Regions from separate parts of the Rouxiella badensis genome, predicted to be linked through region 1. Evidence: predicted binding sites of a transcription regulator. Region 1 holds the regulator's gene; the other holds the start of a gene.
The links. The regulator Fur, encoded in region 1, represses iron uptake genes when iron is present. The targets are predictions, from matches to a motif close to ATAATAATGAGAACNACTATCAA.
Positions count from the first base shown of each region.

Region 2: a site for Fur is predicted at 11,925-11,947, ahead of O1V65_RS01760 (Nramp family divalent metal transporter). Genes of this name have one in related genera too.

Region 1 is NZ_CP114062.1:2,879,875-2,895,281, forward strand. Features, by position in the region: gene O1V65_RS13350 (PadR family transcriptional regulator) at 1-663, opposite strand, end outside; gene pgm (phosphoglucomutase (alpha-D-glucose-1,6-bisphosphate-dependent)) at 844-2,487, opposite strand; gene seqA (replication initiation negative regulator SeqA) at 2,511-3,041, opposite strand; gene ybfF (esterase) at 3,265-4,044, shown strand; gene ybfE (LexA regulated protein) at 4,327-4,608, shown strand; gene fldA (flavodoxin FldA) at 4,951-5,478, shown strand; gene fur (ferric iron uptake transcriptional regulator) at 5,720-6,166, shown strand; gene glnS (glutamine--tRNA ligase) at 6,317-7,987, opposite strand; gene nagE (N-acetylglucosamine-specific PTS transporter subunit IIBC) at 8,212-10,254, opposite strand; gene nagB (glucosamine-6-phosphate deaminase) at 10,629-11,429, shown strand; gene nagA (N-acetylglucosamine-6-phosphate deacetylase) at 11,589-12,728, shown strand; gene nagC (DNA-binding transcriptional regulator NagC) at 12,745-13,974, shown strand; gene O1V65_RS13410 (HAD-IIA family hydrolase) at 14,070-14,822, shown strand; gene asnB (asparagine synthase B) at 15,176-15,407, shown strand, end outside.
Region 2 is NZ_CP114062.1:329,418-344,824, reverse strand. Features, by position in the region: gene glk (glucokinase) at 1-941, opposite strand, end outside; gene O1V65_RS01800 (ion channel protein) at 1,238-2,497, shown strand; gene O1V65_RS01795 (aspartate/glutamate racemase family protein) at 2,507-3,196, opposite strand; gene O1V65_RS01790 (multidrug/biocide efflux PACE transporter) at 3,275-3,751, opposite strand; gene O1V65_RS01785 (LysR family transcriptional regulator) at 3,899-4,777, shown strand; gene O1V65_RS01780 (alpha-keto acid decarboxylase family protein) at 4,805-6,469, opposite strand; gene mgrA (L-glyceraldehyde 3-phosphate reductase) at 6,752-7,741, shown strand; gene O1V65_RS01770 (DUF2502 domain-containing protein) at 7,987-8,460, shown strand; gene O1V65_RS01765 (tyrosine-protein phosphatase) at 8,630-10,573, shown strand; gene O1V65_RS01760 (Nramp family divalent metal transporter) at 10,649-11,878, opposite strand; gene O1V65_RS01755 (NupC/NupG family nucleoside CNT transporter) at 12,310-13,497, shown strand; tRNA gene O1V65_RS01750 (tRNA-Ala) at 13,623-13,698, opposite strand; tRNA gene O1V65_RS01745 (tRNA-Ala) at 13,775-13,850, opposite strand; gene O1V65_RS01740 (formate/nitrite transporter family protein) at 14,235-15,032, shown strand; gene gltX (glutamate--tRNA ligase) at 15,121-15,407, opposite strand, start outside.

The DNA of each region.
Region 1 (15,407 bases):
GGCGAATTCAGCCTCGATAATTTCTGCTGCTTTCAACAAGGTCGCGTTGACCCGTTCCACCTGCTCAGGGCTGAGGTCGTCACGCATCACGTTGCCTCGCAGTACGCTGCGCAGACGGTTCATGCTGTCAGCAATGCCTTCCGCCAGGTTGCTCCCATGCTCGCGGCGTTTTTCACGTCTCGCCAGTCGCGCAAAGATAGCGTCAACCACCGCCTGATGTGCCGACAGTTCTTCCTGACCCGCCGCTGTCAAACGATAGCTTTTACGGCCGTTATCACTGACCAGCGGCTCAAGGAAATCCTGCTCTTCAAGCAGCGTCAAGGTCGGATAGATAACCCCCGGACTCGGGACGTAAAGGCCGGATGACGCCTCTTCAATCGCCTTAATCAGCTCATAACCGTGGCTCGGTTTCTTCGCCACCATGGCCAGCAGCACCAGACGCAGATCGCCATGTTCAAACAGGCGCTGCATTCTCTCACCACGACCGCCACCGCGACGCGAACGTCTCTCGCCACGCCCTTCTCCACGCTCTTCGCCCATCGCAGCATGCCTTCCGCCGCGATGACGACCCGCAAACTCTGTGCGTTCATCCCTTTCTCCGCCATGGCGGCGGAGTCGGTCACCGTGACCGCGATGGCGGCCTTCCATAAATTTAGCAAACATAAATATTCCTCTCTTTAGATATATCGAAATAGTTTCGATATATCTAAAGTAGATCGACTTTCGCTCAATGACAAGGTTTTATACAAATTTAGATATATCTTTTTCAACACAGAATTTTGAGCATAAAAAAAGCGCTGTATAAACAGCGCTTTGATTGAGATTGCGAAAAGCGTTCGGGAATTACTTCGCGTCGGCAAGGACTTTGCTGACGATATCCACGGCTTCTTTCTCGATTTTTTCGCGGTGCTCGGCACCCAGGAAGCTTTCACAGTAGATCTTGTAAGCTTCTTCAGTACCGGATGGGCGCGCGGCAAACCAGCCGTTTTTGGTGATGACTTTCAGACCACCGATAGACGCGCCGTTGCCCGGAGCCTTGGTCAGGCGATCGGTAATCGGGTCACCCGCTAGCGTGTCGGCCTTGACTTGCTCTGGGGAGAGCTTGGAGAGCGCGGCTTTCTGCGCGTGGGTGGCTGGAGCCTGAATACGGTTATAGCTCGGCGCACCGAAGCGTGCGGCCAGTTCGTTGTAGTGCTCCTGCGGGTTCTTGCCGGTCACGGCGGTGATTTCTGCCGCCAGCAGGCACATAATGATCCCGTCTTTGTCGGTTGACCAAGGCGTACCGTCGAAACGCAGGAAGGACGCACCGGCGCTTTCTTCACCGCCGAAACCAAAGCTGCCGTCGAACAGACCGTCTACGAACCATTTGAAGCCCACCGGCACTTCGACCAGTTTACGGCCAAGGTCAGCAACCACGCGGTCAATCATCGCGCTGGATACCAGCGTTTTACCTACCGCGACGTCAGCGCCCCACTGTGGACGATGCTGGAACAGGTAGTTGATCGCCACCGCCAGATAGTGGTTCGGGTTCATCAGACCCGCAGGCGTTACGATGCCGTGGCGGTCGTAGTCAGGGTCGTTGGCGAACGCCAAATCGAACTTGTCTTTCAGCGCCAATAAACCGCCCATTGCGAATTCAGACGAGCAGTCCATGCGGATCACGCCGTCGTGGTCGAGATGCATGAAACGGAAGGTCTGGTCGACAGAGTCGTTTACCAGCGTCAGGTCCAGGTTGTAGTGCTCGGCAATACGTTTCCAGTAAGTGATACCAGAACCGCCGAGTGGATCAACACCGAGTTTCAGGCCTGCTTTCTGTATGGCCGGAATGTCGATAATGTTGACCAGGTCTTCAACGTAAGGCTGCACCAAGTCTTGTTCGACGAGGTGCTGACCCTGCCAGGCTTTGTCCAGAGACTGGCGCTTAACGCCTTTCAGGCCTTCTGCAATCAGCGCGTTGGCGCGCTTTTCAATCACAGAGGTCAGGTCAGTATCGGCTGGACCGCCGTTGGTTGGGTTGTACTTGATCCCGCCGTCTTCCGGTGGGTTATGTGATGGCGTGATAACAATACCGTCCGCCAGCGCGCCGCCCTTTTTGTTATGGGTCAGAATCGCGTGCGACACCGCAGGCGTTGGGGTGAAACCGTTGTCTTCCTGCACAATGACGTCAACGCCGTTGGCAGTCAGCACTTCCAGCACGGAAATAAATGCCGGTTCAGACAGCGCGTGGGTGTCTTTACCTACGTAACATGGACCGGTGGTTCCCTGCTCTTTGCGTACTTCAGCGATAGCCTGAGCGATAGCCAGAATATGAGATTCGTTGAAGCTGTGGCGTCCGGCGCTGCCGCGATGACCAGAAGTACCGAATTTTACCGCGTGAGCGCTGTTGGACGGATCTGGCTGCAGCACATAATACTGCGACGTAAGTTGTGCAACGTTAATCAAATCGCTTTGCTGAGCAGGTTGCCCTGCGCGGGGGTTGTTAGCCACTGGCATTTCTCCCTAATGCTTTTTTAAAGGGTGCCGCAAACTTTATCGGTCAGTTCGGCTGGGAACTGCATCAATTGCATGATGTGTTCAATCATGCTGCGTTTACGGCCTGTATTCGTATTGGTAATGACCCAATAAGGGGTTCCTGGAACATGTTTTGGCTTGGTATGAATACCGTTTTGCAGCAACGTTTGCTGGTCACCAGCAAAATAAGTGCGAGTACGACCACGTAAAGACTCGGTCGCAACCGCAAATTCTTTCGGGCTGAGCGTATACAGGGTAGTCAGGATAAGCATGAAGCGGTTAACCGCCTTGGTCTGCTCGGCATACTCATCGGATAACATCAGTTCACGCACGGCACGTACGCGATCGCGCGGTGTATTGGTGGCAACGGCCGTTTTCTCTGCGGGTGCCACGCTGGCTTTGGCCTGCACTTCCTGGCCGGCAGAAAATTTAAGCATCCGCCGTAAAATGTCTGATGCACTTTCACCGATATGCTGCGTGTGGCTCGCGATATAGCGGTAAAGCTCTTCATCAACCTCAATCGTTTTCATCTTTATCCAGTACTGTTTTTCTACTTAATTTATTCAAAGGATTATACAAATTAAACTGCGCAAACAAAAAGGCGAAATCGCCTCAATATTCAAAAAGCAGACAAAACCTTATATCCAACTCTTACCCGGCGCGTGCTTTGCTGTATCCCACTCAGGTATCTGACAGAAAATCTTCTGTGACTCATGATAACCTAATGAGATCCTTACCTGTAATAAATGTCTAATGGACTCTGCCATGAAATTACATTATCGACTGCAACACTCTGAATCCGCAGAATCGACCGCGTTGCCCATCCTGCTTATTCACGGCCTGTTTGGCACGCTGGACAATCTCGGCGTATTAGCGCGATCCCTAAAACAACAGCATAGTGTGCTACAGGTAGATTTGCGTAATCACGGGCTCTCCGAACGTTCACCGGTCATGACCTATCGGGCGATGGCCGAGGATCTCCGCGACACGCTCGACGACGCCGGTATCGACAAGGCGATCGTCATAGGTCACTCGATGGGGGGCAAAGCCGCAATGGCGCTGACCGCCTTAGCGCCAGAGCGAGTCGACAAGCTGGTGATTATCGATATAGCGCCGGTGGATTATAAAACTCGCCGCCATGACGAAATCTTTGCCGCACTCAACGCCGTCACAGAAGCTGGCATCAAGGACCGCGCAGGCGCAACTCGGCTCATGCACGAATATATAAAGGAGGACGGCGTTATTCAGTTCCTGCTCAAGTCCTTTTCGCAGGGCGAATGGCGTTTCAACGTGCCGGTATTGCTGGCCGAGTACGCCAACATTGTTGGCTGGGCCGAGGTGCCCGCCTGGCCACATCCGGCGCTGTTTATTCGCGGTGGATTATCGCCTTACGTTCAGGACGAATATCGCGACGACATCGCACGACAGTTTCCAAAAGCCCGCGCCCACGTGGTCGCGGGGAGCGGACACTGGGTTCATGCCGAGAAGCCGGAGGCGGTGTTGCGCGCCATCTCTCGTTTCATTGATGCGTGATCCTGCGCAAGGACGCGCTAAATATTCCCGCCGCACGCGCAACTGTTCAAAAAAACGGCTAATCATAATAACTTAGCGCTGAATCAAGGCAGTTAGGCGTTGTGGAGGGGTATACGCTAGGGTATGATTGCGCGCTGTAATTTTGCCCCTGCGCCAGGTCAGTTTTTTCTCGCGCCTGAGGTAAATTGGGTTAGGGTTTATTAACCCGAAATGTGTAACCATCTCATCTGAAAAGGGCTTAGGTCGCTTTTCGATGTAACTTCCCTAGTTGTACCGCTACCTATGGCAAAAGAACAACTGGATCGCACGACGCTTGATCTGTTCGCAGACGATCGCCGTCCGGGACGTCCAAAAACAAATCCGCTTTCTCGCGATGAACAGCTCAGGATTAACAAGCGTAATCAGCTTCGCCGTGACAAAAACAACGGTTTACGTCGCGTAGAGCTGAAGATCAATGCTGAAGCTGTGGATGCGCTAAACAAGTTGGCGGAACAACAAAATATCAGTCGTAGCGAGCTGATTGAACAGATGCTGCTGTCACATCTGAACGGTCAGGATAGCTAGTCATCGTATTCTGATGCGGGCGGGTAACTCTTTCGGTTACCCGCCGTTAGCGTTTCATCTTGTAAACTTCCGCAACAGAGCACACAAAGGCGATAACGCTTGCCTGAATTGCCCGATAAACTATTCACATCAAAAATACGGGTATGCATCCTAAACAGGTCCGCATTAACATTGGCGTCACTAAATCCGTGCTTCAACGGGGTATTCACGCAGCCTGATGCGGATGAGAATATGTTCTCTCTCCGCCGAGTTTGTTATCATCCTGCATAAATTGACTCGCACGCCGCGGACGAAAAAGCAGACTCTCTGAGTCTATTAAAGAACAAGAGGTTAGATAAGCTTATGGCAGTAGTAGGTATCTTCTTTGGTTCCGACACCGGAAACACCGAAAACATCGCAAAAATGATCCAGAAGCAGTTGGGTAAAGATGTTGCTGACGTTCAGGACATCGCCAAAAGCAGCAAAGAAGATCTGGAAAAATACGATATTCTGCTGATCGGTATCCCGACCTGGTATTACGGTGAAGCACAGTGTGACTGGGACGATTTTTTCCCAACGCTGGAAGAGATAGATTTTGAAGGCAAGCTGGTTGCGCTGTTCGGCTGCGGCGACCAGGAAGACTACGCAGAGTACTTCTGTGACGCAATGGGCACCGTACGCGATATTATTGAACCACGCGGCGCCGTGATTGTCGGACATTGGTCTACCGAAGGTTACCACTACGAAGCGTCTAAAGGCATGGCGGACGACAAGCATTTCATCGGTTTGGCTATCGACGAAGACCGTCAACCAGAGCTGACCAACGAACGTGTTGACGCCTGGGTTAAACAAATTAGTGAAGAGTTGAGCCTCGCTGAGATTATCGGTTAATCCCACACAAAGGCTAAGGCCCTGAATCATTAGGGTTAAACCTGAAAGGGCCAAACTATCACTGAAATTAACAATTTAACTCGCACAAAATTGTAACTTTCAGCTGTATCAAGGTACACTTACTGTATCTGGTTTTATTATTCCTGCCTTTTTGAGAAACAACATTCAGGCAGGAACGATTTTTGTGAACAGCCCACCGTTTTCATTAACGTGATTAGCATAGTGACAGGACTAAATCCGCATGACTGACAACAACACCGCACTGAAGAAAGCCGGCTTAAAGGTCACGCTTCCACGCTTGAAAATCCTGGAAGTGTTGCAAGCCCCGGCAGGTCATCACGTCAGTGCGGAAGATTTGTACAAAGAACTGATTGATATGGGCGAAGAAATTGGTCTTGCCACGGTTTACCGTGTCCTGAACCAGTTTGACGACGCCGGCATTGTTACCCGCCACAACTTTGAAGGCGGCAAGTCTGTATTTGAACTGACTCAGCAGCATCACCATGACCACTTGATCTGCCTCGACTGCGGTCGTGTGATCGAATTCCGCGACGAATACATCGAAGCGCGTCAGCGTGAAATTGCAAAAACCCACGGCATCAAATTAACCAACCACAGCCTCTATCTTTACGGCCACTGCGAAGCAGGCAACTGTATTGAAGACGAAACGCTGCACGGTAAAGGCTAATACCTTGCCCAAGTTCTGTCTCTCAGGGATAAGAGCAGAGCTGGAAATAAAATGACCGCTGAAAAGCGGTTTTTTTATGCCTGCGGTTTAAGATTCAGGCATAAAAAAACGCAGCCAATGGCTGCGTTTTCAATTAAGTCAGCGCATCAATTATGCGACTGGCTTACTTTCCCAGTTGTCGCGCAGCCCCACGGTGCGGTTAAACACCAGGTGCTCGGCGGTAGAGTAAGTGCTGTCGGCGCAGAAGTAACCTTCACGCTCAAACTGCAGGCTCACACCAACCTCTGCATTCGCCAGGCTCGGCTCAACAAAACCGTTGGCGATGACCAGAGACTCTGGGTTGATGGTGGTCAGGAAGTCTTCCGCCTGACCCGGGTTCGCTACGCTGAACAGACGGTCATACAGGCGGAACTCAGCAGGCTTGCCTTCTGAAGCAGAAACCCAGTGGATCACACCTTTAACCTTGCGGCCATCGGCAGGATCTTTACTCAGGGTATCCACGTCATAGCGACAGAAAATCGTCGTGATATTGCCTTCGGCGTCTTTCTCGATGCGTTCTGCTTTAATCACGTAGGCATTGCGCAGGCGGACTTCTTTTCCCAGCACCAGACGCTTGTACTGCTTATTGGCCTCTTCGCGGAAGTCAGCCTGATCGATGTAAATTTCAGCGGTAAACGGCACGTCACGTGAGCCCATTTCTGGCTTGCTCGGGTGATTAGGCATTTGAACCCACTGAACCGCATCGCCGGCAAAGTTCTCGATGATCACTTTAACCGGGTTAATGACGGCCATTGCACGCGGTGCATTCTCGTTGAGGTCATCACGGATACAGGATTCCAGCGCCGCCATTTCGACGTTGTTGTCCTGCTTGGTCACGCCGATACGACGGCAGAATTCGCGAATAGACTTGGCGGTATAGCCACGGCGACGCAGACCGGAAACCGTTGGCATACGCGGGTCGTCCCAGCCTTCAACAATCTTCTCGGTCACCAGCAGGCTCAGCTTGCGCTTGGACATGATGGCGTATTCGAGGTTCAGGCGAGAGAACTCGTACTGACGCGGATGGCAAGGAATGGTGATGTTATCCAATACCCAGTCGTACAGACGGCGGTTGTCCTGGAACTCCAGCGTACACAGTGAGTGGGTGATCCCTTCCAGCGCATCGGAAATGCAGTGGGTGAAATCGTACATTGGGTAGATGCACCACTTGTTGCCAGTCTGGTGATGGTCTGCAAACTTGATGCGGTACAGTACCGGGTCACGCATCACGAAGAACGGTGACGCCATGTCAATCTTGGCGCGCAGGCACGCGGTGCCCTCGGCGAACTCGCCGTTACGCATTTTAGCAAACAGCGCGAGGTTCTCCTCGACGGTACGGTCGCGGAACGGGCTGTTTTTACCTGGTGCAGTCAGGTTACCGCGGTATTCGCGGATCTGCTCTGGCGAAAGCTCATCGACATAGGCCAGGCCTTTCTGAATAAGCTCGACCGCGTAGTGGTGCAGTTGATCAAAATAGTCGGAAGAGTAATGAACCTCACCGCTCCACTCGAAACCAAGCCACTGAACGTCTTTTTTAATAGACTCGACGAATTCGATATCTTCTTTCACCGGGTTGGTATCGTCAAAACGCAGGTTGCATTGACCCTGATAGTCTTGAGCGATGCCAAAGTTCAGGCAGATCGATTTTGCGTGGCCAATGTGCAAATAACCATTGGGCTCAGGCGGGAAACGGGTCACGACAGAAGCGTGTTTTCCCGATGCCAGATCTTCATCAATAATCTGACGGATAAAATTTGTTGGGCGGGCTTCAGCCTCACTCATTGTTCAATTCCTCTACGCGAACGAAAGCTCGAAAGACTAACCGCATATGTTCCAACAAGCCACGTCGGGAAACAACCCTTAAGTGCCAAATTTGAAACTATTAAAAATATTTTTACCGTAAAGCCACGGACACAGGCGCTAAAAACAAAAAACGGGAAGAGATTGCTCCCTTCCCGCTGCGATTTTTAACGACTCTCGCCTTTTTTCACAACAAACGGCCAACCTTACTTCGCGTGGATCTCGAACAGTTTGCTCTCGCCTGCCACCACCGACTCACCGGCCAGCAGGGTCAGACCCGAATAGTCTTCCATATTACTAACCACCACCGGGCTTATCATAGAGCGTGCATTGCCGTTCAGATAGTCCAGATCCAGCTCCAGCACCGGTTGACCGGCCTTAACGGTTGCCCCTTCTTCCACCAAACGGGTAAAGCCTTGACCGTTAAGCGCGACAGTGTCCAGACCAATGTGGACCACCACTTCGGCACCGGATTCAGTTTCGAGGCAGAACGCGTGATTGGTGTTAAAGATTTTCACTACCACGCCATTGGCCGGAGCAACCACGGTTTTCTGCGTTGGACGAATCGCCAGGCCTTCACCTACCGCGCCGCTGGCGAAGGCTTCGTCAGGCACCTGAGCGAGTGCAACGACCTCACCGGTGATAGGTGACACCAGCGTTTCCAGCACAGGCTTCGGCGCGTTGGGTACCGCCTGAGGCTTCACGGCGGCAACCGGCGCGGCCGTGGCCGGTGCAGCAGCGGCGGCAACCGGACCGGTAGTCATCACCGTGCGCATCGCACCGGCGATAATCTCGGCGCGGGTTCCCACAATCACCTGCACGCTTTGTTTGTTAAGACGGATAACGCCTGATGCGCCGAGGCGTTTGGCCAACCCATCGTCCACCAGCGAAGAGTCTTTGACGTTAAGACGCAGGCGGGTGATACAGGCGTCGATGCCCGTCAGGTTTTCTGAACCGCCGATGGCGCTGATATAGCGACGGGCCAGCAGGGAAGTTTCATCCGCCTTGCTGTTGCCGGTGGTATCAACATTCACGTCATAACCGTCGGACTCGTCACCGGCAACCGCCAGCTCGCGACCTGGGGTCATCAGGTTGAATTTATTAATGGTGAAACGGAACACCACGTAATAGATAACGAAGAACACCAGACCCTGAGGGATCAGCATATACCAGTGGGTTGCAAGCGGGTTACGCGATGACAGCACCATATCCACCAGACCGGCACTGAAACCAAAACCGGCAATCCAGTGCATGCTGGCAGCAATGAACACGGAAAGCCCAGTCAACACGGCGTGAATGAAATACAGCACCGGTGCAACGAACATGAAGGAGAATTCCAGCGGTTCAGTAATGCCGGTAAAGAAGGAGGCAAACGCCGCTGCCAGCATGATGCCGCCCACTTTCGCGCGGTTTTCAGGGCGTGCACAGTGGTAAATAGCCAGTGCCGCACCGGGCAAACCAAACATCATGATTGGGAAGAAGCCCGCCTGATAACGACCGGTGATCCCCACGGTGGCTTTGCCGGCTTCGATGGATTCCTGACCGCCGAGGAAGTTAGGGATATCGTTGATGCCCGCGACGTCAAACCAGAACACCGAGTTAAGCGCATGATGCAGACCGACGGGAATCAGCAGACGGTTGAAGAAAGCATAGATGCCCGCGCCCGCAGATCCCAGTTGCTGGATGTGCTCACCAAAGGTCACCAGACCGTTAAAGATAAGCGGCCAGACGTACATCATGATGAACGCCACGACGATCATCAGGAAAGAGGTCAGGATAGGCACCAGACGACGGCCGCTAAAGAACGACAACGCCTTTGGCAGCTCTACGTGGCTGAAGCGGTTATACAGCTCTGCAGAAATGATACCGACGAGAATACCCACAAACTGGTTGTTGATTTTGCCGAAGGCCGCAGGCACGTCAGCGACTGGGATTTTTTGGATCATGGAGACCGCTGCCGGAGAACACAGCGTGGTTAATACCAGAAAACCGACGAAACCCGTCAGCGCGGCTGCGCCATCTTTGTCTTTGGACATGCCGTAAGCCACGCCAATCGCGAAGAGTACCGCCATGTTTTCAATGATTGCCGATCCTGACTTGATAAACAGGGCCGCCAACGCGTTGTCGCCGCCCCAGCCCACCGGGTCAATCCAATACCCTACCCCCATCAATATTGCTGCGGCGGGTAATGTCGCAACCGGGACCATCAAGGCCCGGCCAATCTTCTGCAAGTAGCTAAGTATACTCAACTTTTCCCCCTATTCGCCCTGAGACGAATCACCAAAGTAGTTTAATTAGAATGTGTGACTACCTATCTTTGAAAATGCTCAAAACCTGACTCACCAAAGTCATACTGCGCAGTGTAAAAAAATTAATTCGTATCGCAAATTAAAACCTCATTATTTGTGATTTTTATCACCAAAAATGGGTATTAACAAGCCATAATGCTAGTCATAACCCAAAACTTATTTTATCATTAAAAAAATCTAGGCCGCAGCGTGCCGATCATCTGCGTTAATGAGCCCGCTGTAAAGTCAAAGCCGGTCATGCATGGAACATTTAAATTCCTTGCCCATCGCCCCTCGCGGTGGGTATACAAAGTATAAAACTTAAGAGGTGTACGATGAGACTTATTCCGCTGAATACTCCCACTGAAGTGGGTAAATGGGCTGCGCGTCATATTGTTCAACGCATCAACGCGTTTAACCCCACCGCCGAACGTCCGTTTGTACTGGGTCTGCCGACCGGGGGTACCCCGATGGAAGCCTATAAACATCTTGTTGCTATGCATAAAGCAGGCCAAGTCAGCTTCCAAAACGTGGTAACCTTCAACATGGATGAGTACGTTGGCCTGCCGCAGGAACATCCGGAAAGCTACCATACGTTCATGTACAAAAACTTCTTCGACCACGTTGATATTAAAAAAGAAAATATTAATCTTTTAAACGGTAATGCACCGGACGTCGATGAAGAGTGCCGTCAGTACGAAGCAAAAATTAAGTCCTACGGCAAAATTAATCTGTTCATGGGCGGCGTGGGCAACGACGGTCACATTGCGTTTAACGAACCGGCTTCCTCACTGGCTTCGCGTACGCGCATCAAGACGTTGACCCACGATACACGCATTGCCAATTCGCGTTTCTTTGATAACGATGTTTCACAGGTGCCAAAATATGCGCTGACCGTCGGCGTGGGTACCCTGCTCGATGCGGAAGAGGTGATGATTCTGGTGACCGGCCATGCCAAGGCACAGGCTCTGGAAGCCGCGGTCGAAGGCAACATCAACCACATGTGGACCATCAGCTGCCTACAACTGCATGCGAAAGCAGTGGTCGTTTGCGACGAACCATCCACAATGGAATTAAAAGTAAAAACGGTGAAATACTTCCGTGAGCTTGAAGCCGAAAATATGAAAGATCTTTAATTAATCCAAAATTTACAGACAGTTCCGTGAAATAATTGGCTCTGCGCGACGAGGCAGCAAGTGAGAGAATCCCCATCGGCTGACCTAGTCAGTGATTCGGATAAACGCGCGAAGCTTACGCCGTTGCAGTGCCAATGACGACGGGGAAAGGGGGGTGAGATGTTCGCTTTGATTAACGGTCGGATCTATACCGGCCACGATATTCTGGATAACCACGCGGTAGTGATTGCTAATGGGGTAATCGACTGTGTTTGCCCAGTTGACGCACTGCCGGCGGATATAGAAACGCGCAGTCTGGAAGGCGCCCGACTAGCCCCCGGATTCATCGACCTGCAGCTCAACGGCTGCGGCGGCGTGCAATTCAATGACTCACTGGAAGCCATTTCGGTTGAGACGCTGGAAATCATGCAGGCGGCCAACGAGAAATCCGGCTGTACCAGCTATCTGCCGACGCTAATTACCAGCAGTGACGAGTTCATGAAGCACGGCATCAAGGTGATGCGCGAGTATCTGGCGAAGTACCCGAATCAGGCGCTGGGTCTGCATCTTGAAGGACCGTACCTGAGCCTCGAGAAAAAAGGGACCCACAATCCGGCGTTCATCCGTAAACCAGATACCGCAATGATAGACTACATCTGCGCCAACGCCGACGTGGTTACCAAGGTCACGCTGGCCCCGGAGCAGGTTGAGGGCAGATTTATACGTCAGCTGCGTGACGCGGGAATCGTCGTCTCTGCCGGTCACTCCAACTCGAGCTACGAGCAGGCGCGTGAAGGCTTTGCCGACGGTATTAGCTTCGCGACCCACTTGTATAACGCCATGCCGCCAATCTCTGGCCGTCAGCCTGGTTTGATGGGGGCGATTTTTGATACCCCAGAAGTTTACACCGGGATTATCGTAGACGGTCATCACGTCGCCTGGCCAAGTATTCGTAACGCTAAGAAACTTAAGGGCGAAAAGCTGATATTAGTCACCGACGCGACCGCTCCGGCCGGAGCAAATATTGAAGAGTTCATTTTTGCTGGTAAAACAATATACTATCGTGATGGACTTTGTGTGGATGAAAACGGCACCCTCAGTGGTTCCGCGCTGACGATGATTCAGGCAGTACAAAACAGCGTAGAACATGTCGGTATTGCGTTAGACGAGGCGCTGCGTATGGCCACGCTCTACCCGGCTCGCGCCATTGGTGTTGAAGGAACACTGGGCAGTATTGAAGCGGGAAAAGTGGCCAACCTGACCGCGTTCACCCACGACTTCAAAATAACAAAAACCCTCGTCAACGGTGATGAGGTGTAATCGCAGAGAGCAATAAATGAACACAGGCGGGCAGTCACAAATAGGTAACGTTGATCTGGTCAAGCAGTTAAATAGTGCTGCGGTCTACCGCCTGATTGACCAGCAAGGACCCATCTCGCGCATTCAAATCGCCGAGCTGAGCCAGCTTGCCCCCGCCAGTGTCACCAAGATTTCCCGCCAGCTGCTCGAGCGCGGCCTGATTAAAGAAGTCGATCAACAGGCCTCGACCGGCGGCAGGCGCGCTATTTCGATTATCACCGAGACGCGCCCGTTTCAGACCGTGGCGGTCCGTTTGGGCCGCAACGACGCCACGCTCACGCTATACGACCTGAGCGCCAAGGCCCTTTCTGAACAGCATTATCCCCTGCCGGAACGCACTCAGGAGACGCTCGAAAATGCGCTAGTCTCCGCTATCACCCATTTTATGGAAGTCAATCAGCGCAAAATTCGTGAACTGATTGCGATCGCCGTGATCTTGCCCGGGCTGGTCGATCCGGTCAAAGGCATCGTGCGCTACATGCCGCATATCAGCGTTCACAACTGGCGGTTGGTGGACATTCTTGAAAGCAAGTTCAACGTCACCAGCTTTGTCGGCCATGACATCCGCAGTCTGGCGTTGGCGGAGCACTACTTCGGTGCAACGCGCGACTGCCAGGACTCCATTTTGGTTCGTTTGCATCGCGGAACCGGTGCCGGCATTCTGGTTAACGGACAAATCTTCCTCGGCAGCAACGGCAACGTCGGCGAGATTGGCCACATTCAGGTCGATCCCCTCGGTGAACGTTGTCACTGCGGCAATTTTGGCTGCCTCGAGACCATCGCGGCCAACTCGGCTATCGAAAATCGGGTGCGCAATCTGCTGACGCAGGGCTATCCAAGCAAGCTTTCGCTGGACGACTGCACCATCAGCAGCATCTGCAAAGCGGCAAACCGTGGCGATCAGCTCGCCTGCGAGGTGATTGAATACGTCGGCCGTCATCTCGGTAAAAGCATTGCCATCGCGATAAACCTGTTCAACCCACAGAAAGTCGTCATCGCCGGTGAAATCACCGAAGCCGATAAAGTGCTGCTCCCTGCCCTGCAGAGCTGCATCAATACTCAGGTATTGAAAGATTTCCGCCGCAACCTGCCGATTGTGACGTCAGAATTGAACCATCGTTCGGCCATCGGTGCGTTTGCGCTGGTGAAACGCGCGATGCTCAACGGCGTGCTGCTCCAGCGTCTGCTGGAAAATTCGGCCCAATAGTTTCTGGTTTGACGGTCCCGGCATCTTCAGGGATGAAGGGGCTTTGCTGTTGCATTTGAGATGCAAAAATCTGGTCGTGAAAAAATAGGTTATCTATGACAATTAAAAACGTAATTTGTGATATCGACGGCGTTCTGCTGCATGACAATACGCCAGTGCCCGGTGCCGACCTGTTTTTAGCACGTGTTCAGGAACAGGGAATGCCGCTGGTTATCCTGACCAATTACCCCTCTCAGACCGCACAGGACCTTGCTAATCGCTTTGCTTCCGCAGGACTCGACGTGCCGGAAAGCGCCTTTTTCACCTCAGCGATGGCCACCGCAGACTTCCTTAAGCGTCAGGAAGGTAAAAAAGCCTACGTGATTGGCGAAGGCGCGCTTATCCATGAGCTGTACAACGCCGGATTTACGATCACCGATATTAATCCTGATTTCGTGATAGTCGGTGAAACGCGGTCGTACAACTGGGACATGATGCACAAAGCCGCCTACTTTGTCGCCAACGGCGCACGGTTTATTGCCACCAATCCCGACTACCACGGGCACGGTTTTGTGCCTGCCTGCGGCGCGCTCTGTGCACCGATTGAGAAAATCACCGGCCGCAAGCCGTTCGTGGTCGGCAAACCAAGCCCCTGGATCATCCGTTCCGCGCTGAACAAGATGCAGGCGCACTCCGAAGACACCGTGATTGTCGGTGACAATCTACGCACCGATATTCTGGCTGGCTTCCAGGCCGGACTCGAAACCATTCTGGTGCTGAGCGGCGTTTCGACGTTAAACGACGTGGAAAACATGCCGTTCCGACCGACCTGGATCTACCCTTCCGTAGCCGATATCGACGTCATCTAACGCGCCCCCAGTCATTTTTTGCCAGCGCCGGTCACTAAAAACCGGCGCTTTTTCTTTATTTGATAAGTTACGCCCGCTATTTTTAGCCCCATCTATCCCACCCGGCCTTTTTTTGAAGATTCGATAATTTATCCCCCTTAAAAATGACAATCCGCTAAGAAACGCAGAGGGTCAACCAACTATTTTTCAAACAATCGCTAAATTGCTTGCAAAGGCTCTCGCTTTTACGCATTTTCATTATCAGAGACGCAGCGTAGTCCGAAATAAATTGTGAATTCGGTAATGCCGCCCAACAACAACTCGGTAATGAAAAATAACATCACCGCCAGAGAAAAGCCGTTAGGGAGAGTTATATGTGTTCTATATTTGGTGTGCTCGACATTAAAACCGACTCCGTCGAGCTGCGCAAAAAGGCGCTTGAGTTGTCACGCTTGATGCGCCATCGTGGTCCAGACTGGTCCGGCGTTTACGCCAGCGACAAAGCGATTCTTTGTCACGAGCGTCTGTCGATTGTTGACGTCAACAACGGCGCGCAACCCCTGTACAACGAAGCACAAACTCACGTTCTGGCAGTTAACGGCGAAA
Region 2 (15,407 bases), 2.5 Mb from region 1:
CGCAGGTAAGCCCCTGAACCCAACAGGCCAGGCTGATCGTGAGTAATCAGATATACTGGAATATCAACCAGATAGTCTTTAAAACGCCCTTTATCTTCGAAGGCGGCGCGGAAGCCGGAAGCCTTGAAGAACTCCAGGAAACGAGGCACGATGCCGCCCGCGATATAAACCCCACCGAAAGTGCCCATGGTCAGCGCCAGATTGCCCCCGAAGCGGCCCATAATGACGCAGAACAGTGACAGTGCGCGACGGCAGTCAAGGTTGTCTTCCAGCGCCAGCTTGGTAACGTCTTTTGGCGCGTAGTCTTCTGGCTCGCGGTTGTCAGACTTGACGATAGCGCGGTACAGATTGACCAGACCTGGACCCGAAAGAATACGCTCGGCAGAAACGTGGCCCATCTCGGTGCGTAGCTGCTCCAGAATGATATCTTCTTCTTCGCTGTTTGGTGCGAAATCGACGTGTCCGCCCTCACCCGGCAGACTTAACCAGCGATTGTCGACGTGAATAATGTGCGCCACGCCCAGACCGGTCCCCGCACCGTAGATAACAGCCGGTTTACCGTCCTGCGGTTTTTTACCGCCAAACTGCAACAGGTCCACTTCTTTCAGCATTGGGATAGCCATGGAAACAGCGGTGAAATCATTAATGACTTCAAGATGGTCCAGCCCCAGGTTTGCCTTCATCTCGGCAATCGAGAATTTCCAGGTGTGGTTGGTCATCGCAACCCAATCACCCACGATAGGACAGGCGATGGCAATACACGCATCTTTCACTTCCTGATGCTGCTGCAGCTCCAGATAATGACGAACTGCCGCTTCGAGACTGTCGTAATCCAGGCCGGAAAAAGTCTGGGCCTGAGAGATCTCACCGCTGTCCAGAGCGCAAAGCGCCAGACGGCAGTTAGTGCCTCCAACATCGCCCACCAGGGAGTACTTGGTCATTTTTATCTCCGCAAAAATTAAATTGCTTGCCCTGCTTCAGCTCGCATTCAGTGATGATACTCGGCCTTTTCAGACATGCCCGATTGTGGGCTGGAAAATCTAGGCCAGCAGGACTATAAGTGCTAAGTGCTTACATATTCGTGAGGGCAAAATAGCGGTAATTGCCCTATGCTGCAACGCCGATTTAACCTATTGATGATATAAGCAGCGGCATACCGCAAAATAAAGCGGTAAAAAACAAAAATTCGACGATCCTCTATACATTGGACAGAGCAGAATAATAAGGGAATTCTTGCATGTTGCATCCTCGTGCCAAGACCATGTTGACCTTCGGCGTTCCGGCCCTGCTGATTGGCGCTGCTTCCGGTATTATTCTGGTCGCCGTCATGCGTTTTGCCAATGCGCTGCAAAGCCTGTTTTGGCTGCATATTCCCGACGCGCTAAAGATTAACACGCTATCCGCAGGATGGGTGTTGTTTATACTCACATTAACCGGTATAGCCGTCGGCGCGCTGATTCGTTCGATGCCGGGCCATGCCGGGCCTGACCCCGCCACCGAGTCGCTGATTGGCATGCCGGTGCCGCTGGTCGCCATACCGGGCCTGCTGCTGGCATTGGTCATCGGCCTTGCGGGCGGCGTCAGCCTTGGGCCAGAAAACCCTATCATCGCAATAAACATAGCCGTCGCCGTGACCGTGGGCACGCACCTTTTCCCTCGCGTGCCGACTACAGACTGGATAATTCTCGCCGCCGCAGGCACGCTCGGTGCTTTGTTTGGTACCCCGATTGCCGCCGCGCTAATCTTCTCTCAGACCCTCAACGGCGGAAAAGACGTCTCGCTGTGGGACAGACTGTTCGCCCCCTTGCTCGCCGCCGGTGCCGGTGCGCTAACCAGCAATCTGTTTTATGAACCCGACTTTGCACTCAACCTGGCACCCTATGCCGAGACGCATTTCATCGACATTATCAGCGGTTCGGTAGTGGTGATGATAGCCATCGCACTGGGCATGTTGGCGGTATGGTGTTTCCCACACGTGCACCGCGCGTTCCATGCAATCCCTAATCCTGTTGTTATGCTCGGTATTGGCGGATTCGCGCTCGGCCTGCTGGCGCTGATTGGCGGGCAGATTACGCTGTTTCGCGGTTACGATGAGATGAAACTGCTGGCGATAAGCAGTGCCAGCCTGTCGCTGGGCCAACTGCTTGCTATCACGCTGAGCAAGCTGGCGGCGCTGGTCGTGGCGGCGGCCTGTGGATTCAGAGGAGGGAGGATTTTCCCGGCGGTGTTTATCGGCGTTTCATTGGGTGTTTTGCTGCATAATCACGTGGATTCGGTGCCGGCGGCGGTGACCGTGTCCTGTGCGGTAATGGGAATGGTGCTGGTGGTCACGCGCGACGGTTGGCTGAGCCTGTTTCTGGCGATTGCCGTGGTGCCGGACCTCAAGCTGCTGCCGGTGCTGTGCATCGTCATGCTGCCCGCGTGGCTAGTGCTGGCCGGAAAACCTTTGATGCTGGTTATCCGGCACGACAGAAGCTCAGAAACCGACCGCGAATAAGCTCGGGCGCTAGCTCAATGAGAACGCGACGGCGGCCTGCGCATGAATCGCGGTTGTATCAAAGACCGGCACGCGGGCGTCGTCGGCACCGACCAGAAGCGTAATCTCGGTACAACCGAGAATAATGCCCTCTGCGCCCCGCAGCTCCAGCGAACGAATAATGCGCCGGTATTCCTCACGCGAGGCCTCAAGAACCTTACCGAGGCACAGTTCTTCATAAATAATACGATGCACGACGGCGCGGTCGGCCTCATCAGGCGTGATAACCTCGATGCCCAGCGCCTCAAGCCGCCCGCGATAAAACGCCTGCTCCATAGTGAAACGGGTACCCAGCAGGCCAATGCGGCGCAGCTTTTGCGCCAGAATCGGCCGCGCGGTGGCATCGGCGATGTGCAGCAGCGGCAGTCCGCCGATATTCTCTATCGCCTCGGCAACCTTGTGCATGGTGTTGGTACAGAGCACAATCACCTCGGCATCGGCATTATTGAGCGCCAGCGCCGCTGCACCGAGCACTTCCCCGGCTTTCTCCCAGTTTCCCTGCGCCTGCAGTTGTTCAATTTCATAGAAATCAACGCTATATAGCACCAGCCTGGCGGAATGAAGGCCGTCCAACTGCTGCTTGATTTGCTCATTGATTGCTTTGTAATAAGGAACCGTCGATTCCCAACTCATGCCGCCAATCAGGCCCAGAGTTTTCATTTGGATCTCCTCGCATCCTTGTTGTTCATCGAAAATAGAGGAACACCAGGGCGATAACAAGACTCGGGCGTGCTGAAATTAACGTCTTAGCGGCTCTCTCGCCTGATTTCTCTTACGCGACATCACGCGCTGACGCAGCGTATCGTACAGCCAGTTATAGCCGATGGTATAAGGCAAGAAAAACAGGAAGAAACCCAGTTCCAGAACGAAGGCGTCTATCAGGCTGATTTGCAGCCACCAGGCCGCGATCGGCAGGCCTATAAGAATAAAGCCCCCCTCAAAACCCAGCGCGTGCCCTACGCGGAGCGGAAAAGTACGCTTCACGCTGCCCATAGGCCAGAAATAGTCGAAAACGCTGTTATACACCACGTTCCAGACCATCGCGGTGGTAGAGAGTAAAATCGACAATACGCCCATCTCGAGGACAGGTTTATTCATTATCCATGCCGCGACAGGGGCGCAGATAAGCAGCGCCATCACCTCGAAGCCGACGGCGTGAATGAGCCGCTCAGTGAGACTTTTTTGCGCCTTCATTGATGCGTTTAACGATGACATAGTGTTTACCTTTAATAATCCTGATGGTGTCCGTGACCCTTCCTTGTCCTAAGGAGCAGGATTATCATCGCTAATAAAGATAGAATAAAGTTAGCTAGTATCGATAAAACCGATACATCACCGTTACCTCAGATTGGGAATGCATCAATGCGCTATTCACCCGAAGCGTTACTGGCTTTTGTCGAGACCGCCGCCAGCGGATCCTTTTCTGCCGCCGCGCGTAAACTGCATAAAAGTCAGTCAACGGTCAGCACCGCCGTGGCAAATCTTGAGGTTGATTTGGGCATTACGCTATTCAACCGCGAGGGCCGTCAACCGCAGCTGACGCCACAGGGTCAGAAGGTGCTGGCCCACGTACATGCCATTTTGTCGGCCAGCGAAAAACTCGATGAACTGGCGGTGCGGTTGTCGGCGCAAATCGAGCCGCGCCTGACCTTTGTGCTTTCGGATACCTATCAACCGACCCATTACGAGACGCTGCTGAGCCACTTCGAACAGCGCTATCCCGACATCGAGTTTGAATGCCTGATTGCCGAAGACCGCGACGTGATTGACCTGTTGCAGCTCGGGCGCGCGCATATCGGCATGCTTGAAGTACAGGAGAGTTATCCGCCGGATATTGGCTATGCGCGTCTGCCCGACCAGACCGAGATGGCGCTGTTTGTCGCCAAAAAACACCCGCTGGCCTCAATTGATGCGCTGCGCCATGAAGATTTGCCCGCCTATCGGCAGCTTTGCCTGCAAACCTACGGCAGGCAGACGCAGCAGAAAGCCCTTGGACAGACCTGGTCTGCGCCGAGCTATCTGATGCTGCTGGAGATGGCGGAACAGGGATTTGGCTGGTCGATACTGCCACGCTGGCTGGTGGCGCAGTTCGGCCACAACAAACTGGTAGAGCTCAGTCTCTCGGGATGGCCAAAGATGATTTCTATCGATGCGGTCTGGTCGCGCAACAATCAGCCGGGACCGGCAGGCCGCTGGTTTATCGACAGCCTGCTCGACCCGTTGCGTATCGAGGGGCAGTAACCGCCCCTCATGAGCGATGGGCGACGGCTATTCGCGTGAAGAATTATGCGCTTCGAGCGCACGGGTAACGGCGCTCAGTAGCGGCGGAACGTCCATTTTCGGCAGCACTACCTCAACCCAACACAGCTGAGGGCGGGCGTCTATCTTCGCCATCACCTGTCGCAGTTCACTCACGTCGGTTACACGTTCCACCAGCGTCGGTTCTGTCGCGCCAAACGCCTGCGGCAGTAAAGTCCACTGCCATTGGGCAATATCGTTGTAGCGTTGTTCAGCGCCATGAATTGCCCGCTCAACCGTGTAGCCATCGTTGTTAATAATGAAGATGACGGAATTGAGCCGATAACGGATAGCCGCACCTAGCGCCTGCACGGTAAGTTGCGCTGAGCCATCACCGATTATTAATACGACGCGCCTGTCGGGATTGGCTATCTGCGCGCCCAACGCCGCAGGCAGCGTAAAGCCTATCGAGCCCCACAGCGGCTGGGCAATAAAGTCACAGCCTTCAGGCAAGTTCAGCTGCGCCGCACCGAAACAGGCGGTTCCCTGCTCGACCACCAGAATATCACCGGGTTGCAGGAAGGTCTGAATCTCTTGCCAGAAGGCCTGCTGACACAAGCCCGTTTCGGTTGGCGCAGGCAGGGTTTTGTCAGGAATAGCCGCGGGCTTCCAGAATCCGGCCAGTTCGGCGGTCAGGCGATGCAGAATATCGACGCTTACCGACAGCGGGACGTGGCTAAATACCTGCTCCCCTACCTGGGCGCTGAACGGCTGGAGATCGATACGTTTATGCTGCGCAATATTTTGCGTAAAGCCGCTGGTCACCGTGTCAGAGAAGCACACGCCGAGAGTAATGACGGCATCGGCATCCTCAATGACGCTGCGCAGCGGCTCGCCGCTGGCCTTCCCTGCGTAGGTGCCACAAAAGGTCGCACGGCGCTCGTTCAATAATCCTTTCCCGAGCAGCAGCGTGGCGTGCGGCAGCGGAACGTCGTCCACCCATTGCTGTACCGCGTCACGCACCTCAAAACGATCGGCCAGAAAGTCGGCTAACAGACTCACGCTGTCGGCCGAGCGCAACAACGCAGTCGCCGCGCGGGTGAAAGCCTCGACAGAATTTTTGTCCACGGCAGGCAGGCGAGATTCAAGAGGCCGAGTGGGGGCGGAAACCTGATGAGAAGCTACGTCGGTTGGCAGTTGAATGTACACCGGACGCCGCGCATACAGCGCCTCGCCTAACACTCTGTCTATCTCCCGCGTGGCATTTTCGGGGGTAAGCAGTGCCTGCGCCACGGTTATCTGGGCGGACATACGGGGAAAATGGCTGAAATCGCCGTCGCCGAGCGAGTGGTGCAGCAGTTCATGGCGCTTCTGCGCGTTGAGGGCGGGTGCACCCACAATATGAATAACGGGAACATATTCCGCATAGCTGCCGGCAATACCGTTCAACGCGCTGAGTTCGCCGACGCCAAAGGTGGTGAGCAGTGCGGCGGCAGGTTTGCTGCGCCCGTAACCGTCGGCCCCGTAGGCGGCATTAAGCTCGTTGGAGCAGCCGACCCATTTCAGCCTGGGATGAGCGATAACGCTGTCAAGGAACTGCAAATTATAGTCACCCGGCACACCAAATAATTCATCAATGCCCAACTCAGAAAGTCGCTCAACGAGATAGTCACCTACGCTGAAAATATGACTCATGATGATCTCCTTTTAAATATTGAACTGCTAGTTAATAGTTCTAGCACAGTGTCCCCGAGTACAAATGAGTCAAAGAATTATTATTCAAATGGTGAATGGAAAGCGGCAAAGACAGTCGGCGTAAAAATGCCGTTTTTTAGTGCAATGCCTTCAATCTCCTAAGAGTTTTCCTTTGTTCTAAAAAAAGAGTAGCCGATGTGATCGCGACATCTGAATATAGAAGTGAAAACGCATACACTAAAACGCTATTTTACTAACGGTAACTTTTAAACAAGGATCCCTATGCCTTATCAAGCCAACCCCGCCCGATATGAAACGATGCTTTATCGTCGCTGTGGTCACAGCGGCCTAAAACTTCCCGCTGTCTCGCTAGGCCTGTGGCACAACTTTGGTGATACATCGCGCTTCGAAACTGGCCGCGAACTGGTTCGTCACGCCTTTGACCAAGGGATAACGCATTTCGATTTAGCAAATAACTATGGGCCTCCGCCGGGATCGGCCGAAGAGAATTTCGGGCGTATTCTGCGTGAAGATTTATTGCCATGGCGCGATGAGCTGATCATCTCCTCCAAGGCAGGCTACACCATGTGGGACGGCCCTTACGGCGACTGGGGGTCGAAAAAATATCTGGTTGCCAGCCTCAATCAGAGCCTTAAACGCCTGGGCGTCGAGTACGTTGACATTTTTTATCATCACCGTCCCGATCCGCATACGCCGCTGGAAGAGACGATGTCCGCGCTGGATTTGATCGTGCGTCAGGGCAAGGCGTTGTACGTTGGGCTGTCGAACTACCCGGCGGATCTGGCGCAAAAGGCTTTTGATATTCTTAATAAACTGGGCACCCCCTGCCTCATTCATCAGCCAAAATATTCCATGTTTGAGCGCTGGGTAGAAGGCGGACTGCTGGATACCCTGCAACAAAACGGCGTAGGCTCGATTGCCTTCTCACCGCTGGCAGGCGGCGTGCTGACTGACCGTTATCTGGCGGGAATTCCCGAAGATTCGCGCGCCGCCAGCGGCAGCAAATTCTTGAATCCGGAGCAGATAACGCCTGAAAAACTGGAGAAGGTGCGCAAGCTGAATGAGATAGCTCAGGCTCGCGGACAGAAGCTTTCGCAGATGGCGCTCGCCTGGGTGCTGCGCGGCGACAGGGTGACCTCAGTGTTGATCGGGGCCAGTAAAACCAGCCAGATTGATGACGCAGTGAACAGTTTGAGCAATCTTGAATTGAGCGTACAGGAAATAGCGGCGATTGAAGACATCCTAGTGTAACCGCTTACCTCAAACGGGAAAACTTTGTTAACAATGCTCTCAGGGACTTACTGTAAGTATATCGTTAAACTGGGTAAAAGAATCAAAACAGGATTGCAGACAATAGAAAGCCTGCCGTCCAGGCCTTATAACTGTCATTATTGAAAACGTTATCTAACGAATTAATGCAAACCCAATTATTTTATGTCGCGGCTTTATCGTTACAGCATGAAACAAGTGGGAATAAGGTTGAATGGAGAAACATGATGAAAAAATTACCCGTTGTAAAGATTGCTCTGGGTGCCCTGCTGTTCGGCCTGTTGCCAGCCACTATGCCTGCACACGCTGACGGTATCAGCATCAATGTTCCTGGCTTGTCTATCAGCATCGGCCAGCGTGATAACCGCGGTTATTACTGGGACGGTTATGATTGGCGTTCTCCGTACTGGTGGCAACACCGTAACGAATACTATGGTCACCGCAACGATCGCGGTTACTACTGGGACGGCGCTCGCTGGCGTGATGGCGGCTGGTGGAACCAGCACGGTCGCGGCCACGGCGGCCCGGGCCCTCGTCCTGAATTCCACGGCGGTCCTGACCACGGTCGCGGCGGTCCAGATCACGGCCATGACGGCGGCGGTCGCGGCGACCACGGTGGTGGCGATCACGGCCATGGTGGTGATCACGGCGGCGGCCAGCCTCGTCCTCCTATGGGCGGCCCAGGCGGCGACCACCATTAATCTCCCTGAACAAGGGGCACTGAAAAGTGCCCCTTTTTTTATCCGATCATTTTGGCTAAAAATGCTACTTTTTACCCAAAGGTTAAACCTTATTAATGCTTTAATAATTTTGTAAAAAATCAGAATTAGAGTCCCTCACTTTTATAAGCCCATAAAAATGAGGTAGAACATGAAGTTAAAGCTTGCCGTCGCTATTTCCCTACTCTGCACACCTGCCCTGAACGCCTATGCTTCCGATGTCACCATTACGACGCCGATACTCAGCTCGATGGATAACTTTCGTGATATTGCGGGCACCACCACGGCCTACAGCACCACTTACGGCGGCACCATGCGCAGCGGCGTCTTTTATCGTTCGAACGTCTTCACGCCGTCGGCTGCCGATCTGGCTACTCTCGAAACGCTGGGCATCACCCATATTTACGACCTGCGCACCAGCAGCGAAATCGCCGCCACGCCGGATACTGTTCCGTCCAATATAACCTACACCAACATCAATATCCTTGGCGATAGCAGCTCGGCCGCGACGGCAAGCTCTTCCTCGACCTCTGCCGCCAGCCTGTTGACTAGCCTCGGCTCGGCCAGCGGAGCCGAACAATATATGGATGAAACTTATAAAGAGTTTGTTGATGACAAAAACGTCAGCAGCGAGTTTGGCGTGCTGCTCAATGACCTCGCCAGCACCAAAGGCGCGGCGCTGTTCCACTGCACGGCAGGCAAAGACCGCACCGGCTGGGCGACTGCCATATTGCAAAGCATTGCCGGCGTAAGCACCCGCGACATTTATCAAGATTATCTGGCGACCAACACCTATACCGCCGCCCGTATCAATGCGGAACTGGCCGCGATGCCCGCCGCCGAAGCCGCCATCTACGCGCCGCTTCTCACCGTAGAAGCCAGCTATCTCACCACGGCATTTGATGAAGTGATTGCAGAATACGGCTCAATGCAAAACTATTTGACCGAGGGCCTGGGTCTTTCGCAGGCCACGATTTATGTGCTGCGCGCCAAGATGGTGCTCTACTCAACGCTGCCGGGACAGGCGGGAATGCGTGGCAACGACGCCGAAGGTGCGGAGCTGCTTAACGAACTGCAAAACAGCAGTCTTTCTGGTGCTTACACTAACTATAACTACTATTTGCAGTCGGCAATCGATGCCGGAACGCTGGGCGGCGTGCAGTCGACCGTCGGCGGTCAGGTCTATGCCGATACTTCAAGCTACCTTCTTCGTCAAAACTCGCTGCTCGACGATGCGCTTGCGCCTTATACCGACAGTTCGCGCATGAAAGACGGCGAAAGCAACCTGTGGGCAACCGCGCTTTCCGGCTATCTCGGCACAGGAGGATCCGCACAGGCCTCCAGCAGCAACGAACACAGTACAGGCGTGATGATGGGGCTGGGTCAGCGCTTCAACAGTCGCGTCAGCGGCTACGGTACCTTTGGCTATGACCGGGGATCGGTCGGCGCGGCGGGCGGTGAGGTGAAAACCAATCTAACCTTTGTGGGCGCGGGCGGACGACTGGCGTTCAACAACCTTGATGCCGGAGCCTTCTTAGCCGCGGACGTCAACGCCGGATGGGTCAATGACAACGGTAAACGCCAGCTGGGCGGCGGTCTGGGCACCGCATGGGGCGACACCGAAGGTCAGTTGGTCGGCGGCACGCTGCGTCTGGGCTATGCTAGTGACCTTGGGTGGGTCCGCGTGGAACCTTCCGTAGGAGGACGTGTGTCGTATCTCAAACTCGACGCCTTCCAGGAGCGCGGCAGCGAACTTGCGCTGGACATGAACCGCACAAGCGAAACCAGCACCCGCGGCGTCGCTAACCTCAAGTTCGCCTTCCGTCCTTCAGAGGCAGGCAACTGGGCTATCACCCCTGCGGTTAACCTCGGCTATGAGCACGACTTCAGTAATCCGACGGTCAGCAGCAGCGGTGAACTTTACGGCTACAGCGTGACACAGGATTCGTCTTATCACAGCCACAACTTCTACACTGCCGGATTGAACGTTATCGCCAGCCACGGCCCGGTCAGTCTTGGCGCACAGGTTGCCGCGCTGGGATCGGGCGACACCAAAGGGGTCAGCGGCAGTCTGAATCTCAGCTACATATTTTGATTATGGTTAAACAGCATGCAAAAAGGGGCACTTTTCAGTGCCCCTTTTTTAGTGTTTACCTGAATAATCGCCGCGCTACTTCAGCATGCCGATCAGCAAATAGAAGTTCAGACTCACTACCACCAGCACAATCACCCGCCCAGACCACTGCATCAGCCTTGAGTTGGTCATGTCTCCCATCAGCTCGCGATTGCCGGTAAAAGCCAGCAGCGGTAACAGCGCCAGCGCGATACCAAAACTCAGCAATACCTGACTCAAGACCAGAATCCTGGTCGCATCCATGCCAAGCAGAATCACGATAAACGATGGCGCCATGGTGACCGCGCGGCGCACCCACAGCGGAATGTAAAACTTCACGAAGCCCTGCATCACCACCTGCCCTGCCAGCGTACCGACGACCGTGGAGGACAACCCTGCAGCGACCAGACTCAGGCCAAACGTCGTTGCCGCCGCATGACCCAGCAGCGGCGTCAGCGTCAGGTAGGCTTCCTCCAGTTCGCTAATGCCCTTGTGACCACTAAAGTGGAAAGCCGCCGCTGCCGTCGCCATCATCGCCAGATTAACGAAACCGGCAATAGTCATGGCGATCGCCACGTCCAGCTTAGTCGAAGAATAACGCTGCTCTTTCGAGTCTTTGGACGAACGCTGAGTCAGCGATGAGTGCAGATAAATTACGTGCGGCATAATGGTCGCGCCCAGTACCCCGGCAGCGAGGTAAACGGAATTACTGTCCGGCAGGCTCGGTGTCAGCATGCCCTTGCCGAGCGCCAGCATTTTAGGCTGCGAGAAGAACAGCTCGACGATATACGCCAGCGCCACAAACAGCAGCAGGCCGCCAATCACCAGCTCAAGCGGTTTTTGCCCGCGTTTTTGCAGGCCAAGAATAATAAAGGTCGCTATCCCCGTGAGCACCGCCCCTTGCAGCAGGGAGACGCCTAAAAGCAGTTTGAAGCCGATTGCCGCACCGATAAACTCGGCCAAATCGGTAGCCATGGCGATAATTTCAGCCTGGACCCAATAGGCCCAGACCGCAGGACGTGGGAAGCGATCGCGAATGTGTTCTGCCAGGTTTTTACCGGTGGCAATACCCAGTTTGGCGGACATAAGCTGAATGAGCATAGCCATCACGTTTGCCCAGACAACAACCCAAAGCAGCTGGTAGCCGTAGGAGGCACCCGCCTGAATGTTGGTGGCGAAATTACCGGGATCGATGTAGCCAATGGCGGCGATGAAAGCAGGCCCCATTAACGAAAGCTTTATCTTCCTGGAAGAACGGCTGGAGGATTCAGCTCGGCTATTCAACATATCAGTTAACCCTTACAGTTTTTACGCTTTCTAATACTAATATAATAATCAATTGAGAATGATTATCAAGTGCATTTAGAAAGGTGTTGTTTATTGCTCTGACAGGAAGCAAGAAGCGTAAGAACCGGCAGGTTTTATGTGCTAGATGCCAAAAGACTCAATGATGGCTCGCTTTCCGAATACAGAATTTTTAGAATACTCTGGACTCAACCCCACGGAAACGCTGGGTGTATTACTGCCTGTATTAAAGCTAGCACAAAAAATCCAATAATGCGTAGTTTACTTAACATCTTGACTTTTCGTGTTATGTCGCTGGAAATGTTGCTTTTTTTTGGCTTAATTCCTATATTTGCAATACATATCACATTTTTTGTGTACGCGTTACATAAAATGACCGTCGAAATATTGCCTGCCTCAAATTTGGAGCAAACATGTCCCGAATACTGCACTTTGTTTTAGCGTTAGCCGTTGTCGCAGTACTGGCCTTACTGGTGAGCCGTGATCGCAAAAACATTCGTTTTCGCTTCATTGTTCAGCTATTGGTCATTGAAGTCTTATTAGCCTATTTCTTCCTTAATTCAGAAATTGGATTAGGTTTCGTAAAAGGCTTTTCAGACTTGTTTGAAACATTATTAAAATTCGCAGCAGAAGGGACGGGTTTCGTATTTGGAGGCATGAACGAAAAAGGATTGGCGTTCTTCTTCCTCAATGTGCTGTGCCCAATCGTGTTCATTTCGGCGCTGATTGGTATTTTGCAGCACGTGCGTATCCTGCCGGTGTTCATCCGCATCATCGGTACTATTTTGTCTAAAATCAACGGCATGGGAAAACTGGAATCCTTTAACGCCGTCAGCTCGCTTATCCTGGGGCAATCAGAAAACTTTATCGCGTATAAAGATATTCTGGGCAAAATGTCTGAAAAACGCATGTACACCATGGCAGCGACCGCCATGTCGACGGTTTCAATGTCGATCGTTGGCGCTTACATGACCATGCTGGAACCCAAGTACGTTGTTGCCGCGCTGATCCTCAACATGTTCAGCACCTTCATTGTACTGTCGCTGATCAACCCTTATAAGGTTGATGGCGAGGAAGATCTGCAGCTGACCAATACCCACGCAGGGCAGAGCTTTTTTGAAATGCTGGGTGAATACATTCTGGCAGGTTTCAAAGTAGCGATTATCGTTGCGGCGATGCTGATTGGCTTTATCGCGCTGATCTCCTGCCTCAATGCTCTGTTCAGCGCGGTGTTCCACATCAGCTTCCAGGGCGTGTTGGGTTACGTGTTCTATCCATTCGCATGGATTATGGGCGTGCCAAGCAGTGAAGCACTGCAGGTGGGGAGCATCATGGCGACCAAACTGGTTTCTAACGAGTTTGTTGCTATGCTCGATCTGCAGAAAGTCGCACACGACCTGTCGCCACGCGGTGTGGGTATCCTGTCGGTCTTCCTGGTGTCTTTTGCTAACTTCTCGTCAATCGGTATCGTGGCGGGGGCTATCAAAGGCCTGAACGAGCAACAGGGTAACGTGGTTTCACGCTTCGGCCTGAAGCTGCTGTACGGTTCAACGCTGGTGAGCGTACTGTCTGCGTCTATCGCGGGTCTGGTACTGGCGTAACGTCGCAACAAAAGCGGTTTAAGAAGGCGCTTCGGCGCCTTTTTTTGTGCCCGTCGTTCAGGCTACAAGGCGGGTTTTCTGGAAACAGAAAGCAAAAAACCCGCCGAAGCGGGTTCTTTTAATTTTGGTGGAGATAAGCGGGATCGAACCGCTGACCTCTTGCATGCCATGCAAGCGCTCTCCCAGCTGAGCTATACCCCCACGGGTGTTCTGATTTACTGTCTTATGCCTACATCTTGGGGAGATGTAAACGACCAACCTGCTCTGAGAAGAAGATTGGTGGAGATAAGCGGGATCGAACCGCTGACCTCTTGCATGCCATGCAAGCGCTCTCCCAGCTGAGCTATACCCCCGTTCCAGACACATTAAATCTTGTGAACGGGGCGCATAATATGAAACCCCGCCAAGGCTGTCAACGGCTAAATGTGATTATGTAATCAAGCGCTGAAAAAGCCGCCAAATACCGGCCACGAAAGCGATTTTTAACCCTGAGCGGACACATTATGTTCGTTTCATGACCTTCTTATCTTCCCGTTGAAAAATAGGAAAAAGGCTGGGCCGCCGAGCGCGCGCGAAAAAAATTCCACAGGCTTATTAATGCTTTCATTAACCAACCGTTAACAAGGTTAAAAACGCATCTTGTCCTCGGAGAATTCTCATAATAGACTTCTATTGCATTATCAGGTTTCTCTATCCTTAAGAATTTTTCTCTATAACCATTCTATTCGAGCAAACTCATGTCCTTGTATGCACCAAAAGAAATCGCTTCACTCGCCGTTGCGGCCGGAGTGAGCAAAAGCCGTGCGTCCGTCGCCAATTTATTAATCCTGGGTTTTCTTGCGGGTGCCTTTATTGCTATCGGCTTCCTGCTTGACCTGCATGTAGTAGGGACACTGCCTGCATCCTGGGGTTCTTTTGGCGGTCTGCTCGGCGCAGCGGTATTCCCGGTTGGGCTTATCCTGACCGTGCTGGCCGGCGGTGAACTGCTGACCGGTAATATGATGACCTTGCCAATGGCCTGGTTCGCCCGTCAAATCAGCCTGTTTGCCGTCGTGCGCAACTGGTTCTGGGTCACTATTGCCAACCTCATCGGCAGCATCGCGGTGGCCTACTTCTTTGGTCACGTGCTGGGCATGACGGAAGGCGTATTCCTGGCGAAAACCGTGGCGACTGCCCAGGCGAAGGTTAACGCAGACTTTATGCACTCCTTTATTTCCGGTATCGGCTGTAACTGGCTGGTATGTCTGGCGGTATGGCTGGCATTTGCCAGTAAAGAGATGGGCGGGAAAGTCATCGGAATGTGGTTCCCGGTAATGGCGTTCGTCGCTATCGGCTTCCAGCACGTCGTCGCCAACATGTTTATCATTCCGGCTGCCATCTTTGCGGGTGCGCTGAGCTGGTCGCAGTACTTCCCTAACTTCGTTGCCGTGTTCCTCGGTAACGCGGTCGGTGGCGCTGGCTTCGTAGGCCTGATGTACTATCTGGCGTATCGCCCAACGGCGGCGTCTGCCGAGTCGACCTCACAGTCTCGTTAATCCGTTTTAGCAGGCTATAGATAAAAGAAAGGCCAGTCGGAGCATCCGGCTGGCCTTTTTGTTATTCAACCCTCAGGTCTATTAACGCTTATTGCTGTGCTTCACGCTCGGCGATATAGGCCAGCGCTTGATCGATACGAGACAAAGTGCGGCTTTGACCAATAGCGTGCACGGTCACGTCCATGCCCGGAGACATGCCGGCACCGGTCACGGCAACGCGCAGTGGCATGCCCACTTTACCCATGCCAACGCCCAGCTCGTCGGCAGTGCCCTGAATGGCGTTGTGCACGTTCTCAGGCGTCCAGTCGGTGATGGCAGCCAGGTTGGCACGCACGGCTTCAAGCGGCTGACGCGCAACCGGACGCAGGTGTTTCT